DNA from 2 places in the Mesorhizobium sp. B2-9-1 genome. Region 2 is predicted to be linked to the other one. Evidence: riboswitches for the same ligand, from Rfam matches in the RefSeq annotation. Region 2 holds a riboswitch; the other holds the start of a gene.

Region 1 (2,380 bases), on a different contig from region 2:
CCAGCAGGTTCTTCGCGCCCGTCTTGGTGATGCCGGCAACCTCGATCTGCAGGTACTCGCCCTCCTCGAACGAGGCCGCCTGGTAGCGCTCGGTGTTCTCGGCCACCATGTGGTAGGCCGGCGAGGTGGTGTAGGACAGCACCATCGGCGCCTCGCCCTTGGTGAACAGGCCATAGGCTTCGCTCCAGCCCGGAGTCACCGTCAGGACCTTGGTCTTGAGCTTTGCCCAGGCCTTCGGCGCCTTGTCGCCATAGACCGACTTCACCCACAAAAGCAGCCCGAGGCCGGGCGTCGAGGTGCGCGGATCCTGAATGACTATCTTGTCCGTGCCGCCACCCTCGACCAGCTCCTTCAGGCTCTTCGGCGGGACTTTAAGCTTCTGCGTGTCATAGACGACGGCGAAATAGCCGTAGTCGAAAGGCACGAAAGTGTCGTCGCTCCAGCCGCCAGGCACGTCGATGCCGGAGACTTCGCCATGCGGTGCGAATAGTCCGCTCGCCTTGGCGTCGGCGGTGAGATTGGTGTCGAGGCCGAGCACGATGTCGGCCTTGGTGCCGGCGCCTTCGAGCTTGACGCGGTTGAGGAGCGCAACGCCGTCGGCCACCGAGACGAATTCGAGATCGCAGCCGCATTCGGCCTCGAATTCCTTCTTCACCGCCGGGCCGGGACCCCAATCGGCGGTAAAGCTTTCATAGGTATAGACGGTGAGCTTGTCCTTCGCGGCGGCAGGCGCGACGCCCGCCAGAAGCGAAACAAAGCCGGTTGCAAGAATGAGATGGGACAGCATTGCGCGCATATCGGCGCCTCCTTCGTTCGAGTGACAAGGAATTGAGGCGCCGGATCGTCCGAAACGTCTAATCCCTCCGCCGGTACAAACCGGATCAGGTTCAGCGGGTTGGCTTGATCGCCTCTCAGCCGGATCACGTCCGGCACCCCGTTAGAGCGTTTCGACAGATAGGCCCGGCCGAAGCAGCGCGCAAGCGGAAGTTTGCCGGGCAGCTAATGTTCGCCGGCAGGCTGGCAGCCGAAGCGCGCGGCATCCCGCTTCCGTTTCGCCCGACGGGCTGATAAGGGCGACGGCCATGGGCACATTCACCATCCTGCTTGGCGGCGAGCTTATCCGCACGCCCCGGCTCGAACGCCAGATCGAAGGCTCGCGCGTCATCGCCGCCGATGCCGGCATCGGCCATGCCCGCATGCTCGGCCTGATGCCGGAGCTCTGGGTTGGCGATTTCGACTCGGTGCCGACCAACCTGCCGGATGATCTCGCCGCCGTGGCGCGAAAAGTCTTCCCGGCCGAGAAAGACATGACCGATGGCGAGCTCGCCATAGCGGAAGCGCTTCAGCGAGGCGCCACCAGCCTCGTGTTGGCCGGTGCCTTTGGCGGCAAGCGCGCCGATCATGCCTTCCTGCATCTGGCGATGGCCATGCGGCTGGCCGAGGCTGGCACGACCGTGCTGCTGACCAGCGGCGCGCAGGAAGGCGTTCCCATCCTGCGCGGCAAGGCCAGCTTCGACTATGACGACGGCACCTTGTTTTCGGTGCTCGGCCTTTCCGACCTGTCCGGCCTGACGGTCACCGGCGCCAAATGGCCGCTCGACCGCGTGGAGGTGGCGTTCGGTTCCTCGCTCACTATATCAAACGAGGTCAAAGGGCAGCTTGGCATCGCGCTGGAGCGCGGCCGGGCGCTGCTTCTGGCCCACCCCTATCCTCTTCCAGAAAGTTGACATGGCGCCGCCACTTCTCAACCTCGACGGCATTAGACTGACCTTCGGCGGCACCCCGCTGCTCGACGGCGCGGCGCTCAGCGCATCCGCCGGCGAGAAGATCGCGCTGGTCGGACGCAACGGCTCGGGCAAGTCGACGCTGCTCAAGATCGCCGCCGGGATGATCGAGCCGCAGGACGGCGAGGTGTTCCGCCAGCCTTCGGCCACGGTCCGCTATCTGCCGCAGATGCCGGACATGGACGGCTTCGCCGACGTGCGCGCCTATGTCGAGGCGGGCCTTGGCCCGGCCGACGATCCGCATCGCGCCACCTATCTGATGGAACATCTTGGCCTGACCGGCGAGGAGCGGCCGAACGACCTGTCCGGCGGCGAGGCGCGCCGCGCCGCCCTTGCCCGCGTCATGGCGCCGGAACCCGACATCCTGCTCCTCGACGAGCCGACCAACCATCTCGACCTTTCGGTGATTGAATGGCTGGAAGAAGAACTCGCCCGCACCTCCTCCGCGGTGATCCTGATCTCGCACGACCGCCGCTTTCTCGAGCGCGTCACGCGCGCCACCGTCTGGCTGGACCGCGGCCAGACGCGGCGGCTGGACAAGGGCTTTGCGCATTTCGAGGAATGGCGCGACCAGGTGCTGGAAGAGGAAGAGCGCG
Region 2 (2,380 bases):
ACCACCAGCGGCGCGATCGCCACCAGCGGCAAGGTCTGGCTGGCGATCAGGAGCGGGAACAGCGCGCGGCGCAGGGGGGCAAAGAAGTCGACCAGCGCCGAGAGGATGAAGGCGGCAACGAGCGAGCAGGCAAAGCCCGCCAGCGTGGCGCGCATGGTGGGAAGCGTGTTGTCGGCCAGTGCCGCCCGGTTCTCCCAGGCCTGCGCCAGCACGCGCGAGGGTGCAGGGAGCACGGTGGGGGCGATGCCGCCGAGGCGTGCGCAGAGTTCCCAAATTAGGAGGAGGAGAGCGAATGCGACAGCGGCGGGGAAGATCTTGGCGACGGTCGAGATGACAGCCAATCTCCCCCTCAAGGGAGGAGATTGGCCGTCGCGACGGGCTTCGCCAATCGCCGACGTATGCCCTACTTGCGAAGTAGGATTGGGGACACTTCCCCCCAATGGATCAAGCCAAACAGCCACGACATCTACCTCGATAGATCGAGCTTGCGCTCAAGCCGCGGTCGGGCTGTTCGCCGAAATGGTGATGTCGAGCGTCACGTGACCGGCGCCGGGCCCGAAGCGGCAGAAGGCTTCGTTCAGAGTGGCGAAGACCGCGCCGGCGTCGCCGCGCAGCTTGGTGCAAAAATGCTTGGAGCGTTCGAAGACGCCCGACTGTTTCAGGAAGTCGATACAGCCATAGATCTCGTCCATGTGGTCGCCGGTGCCCATCACATAGAGCGAGAATTGCGCCGCCACCGGCTGATTGGTCGAAAGCGTGGCCTCGACGGCGCGCAACGCGGCGCGCTTGCGTTCGTCGAGCGGGATCGCCGGGCCGCCGATCTCCTCGGAGCGGCAGATCGGGTCATCCGGCTCGCCGGGGCAGCCGCGCGAGACGGCGGCCGACAGCACACAGTGCCTGCCGCTTTTGGCGGCCGCCACGAACAGGTCGCGCATGGCTGGGAACAGCACCTCGGGCGGCCCGACCAGCAGCGTTGAGATGTCGTCTGTCTCGATCCTCAGCCTGTCGCGGTAAGGATCGAGCGCGCCAAGCGCGCCAAGGATCACGCCGACGAAATCGTCGGCCATGGGATAAAGGGAAATCTGTGCGCCGGAAAACATGGCCCGCCTCGCTCCGCTGGTATTATCCAGATCAGCTTTAGGGTCCGGAGGCTTGCCGCCACCATCTCAGCCCCGACCGTACGGAGCACCCCTGTGGATGGCCGGGTTAAAGCACTGTTTGCGGTGCTGGGAAAGCGGTTTTTTGCGGTGTCAATTGGGCCAGGCGCCCATCTCCCTATGGGAGATGCCGGTGGTTATAAGATTTTTGTAATTTTCTTATAATAGCCTTGCGATCTGGATTGACGGCGCGCAAGTTATAAGAAAATCGCACAATTTCTATAACAGCTTCGTAGGAGCCGGGAGCGGCAATGAAAACCATCGATCTCGCCTATCGCACTCTTTATGCCGAGTTGGTGCAACGCAGCCTGGATGCCTCCTTCGAGACGGATTTCTCGACGGCAGGCAATTTCGTGCGCGTGCCGGTGAAGGGCCGCGACTACTGGTATTTCGAGGAAACCCACCCCGAGAAAACGCGGCGCTATGTCGGCCCGGCCGAGGATCCCGAGATCGCCAAACGGGTCGCGACCTTCAGGGAAATCAAGGACGATCTCAGGAGCCGCCGCAAGCTGGTCTCCACGCTTGTCCGCGATGCTGGCCTGAGCGCACCCGAACCTTTCACCGGCGACGTCGTCGAGGCGCTGGAAAGGGCCGGGCTCTTCCGCTTGCGCGCCGTGCTTATCGGCACGGTCGCGTTCCAGACTTATGCCGGATATCTGGGGGTGCGCCTTCCAGGTGCCGCGCTGCAGACGGGTGATGCCGGCTTCGCACAGTTCCATTCCGTTTCGGCCGAAGTGGAGGACAGCACGCCGCCGGTCATCGATGTGTTGAAGGCGGTCGACCCAACATTCCGCGAGATCCCGCACCGGACGGATGCTGGCCGTACGACGCAGTACGAGAACGCCTCGCGCTACCGGATCGAGTTCCTCACCCCGAACCGAGGCAGCGACGAGCACACGGACCACGCCAGTCCGATGCCTTCGCTCGGCGGCGCTTCGGCTCAGCCGCTGCGCTTCCTCGATTTCCTGATCCGCGATCCTGTGCGGACGGTGCTCCTGCATCGCTCCGGCGTGCCGGTGCTTGTCCCCTCGCCCGAACGCTTTGCGGTCCATAAGCTGATCGTCGCGGCACGGCGCGAGCGAAGCAGCGCCGCCAAGCGGGAGAAAGATCTCCACCAGGCAGGCTTGCTGGTCGAGGCGCTGGATGCAATGCGCAGACAGGACGACCTTGCCTATGCCTTCGCGGAAGCCTGGGGACGCGGTGATGCCTGGCGAGAGGCCTTG

Evidence for each region. Region 2 has a riboswitch for thiamine pyrophosphate ahead of FJW05_RS11420 (YkoF family thiamine/hydroxymethylpyrimidine-binding protein). Riboswitches for the same ligand answer to the same signal wherever they lie in the genome.
Region 1: another riboswitch for thiamine pyrophosphate. It lies ahead of thiB (thiamine ABC transporter substrate binding subunit); the one in region 2 lies ahead of FJW05_RS11420 (YkoF family thiamine/hydroxymethylpyrimidine-binding protein).

The regions. Positions count from the first base shown of each region.
Region 1 is NZ_VFTP01000009.1:162,177-164,556, reverse strand. Features, by position in the region: gene thiB (thiamine ABC transporter substrate binding subunit) at 1-796, opposite strand, end outside; TPP riboswitch at 842-947, opposite strand; gene FJW05_RS17885 (thiamine diphosphokinase) at 1,083-1,727, shown strand; gene FJW05_RS17880 (ABC-F family ATP-binding cassette domain-containing protein) at 1,729-2,380, shown strand, end outside.
Region 2 is NZ_VFTP01000004.1:273,245-275,624, forward strand. Features, by position in the region: gene FJW05_RS11415 (ABC transporter permease) at 1-332, opposite strand, end outside; gene FJW05_RS11420 (YkoF family thiamine/hydroxymethylpyrimidine-binding protein) at 492-1,100, opposite strand; TPP riboswitch at 1,091-1,203, opposite strand; gene FJW05_RS11425 (GSU2403 family nucleotidyltransferase fold protein) at 1,409-2,380, shown strand, end outside.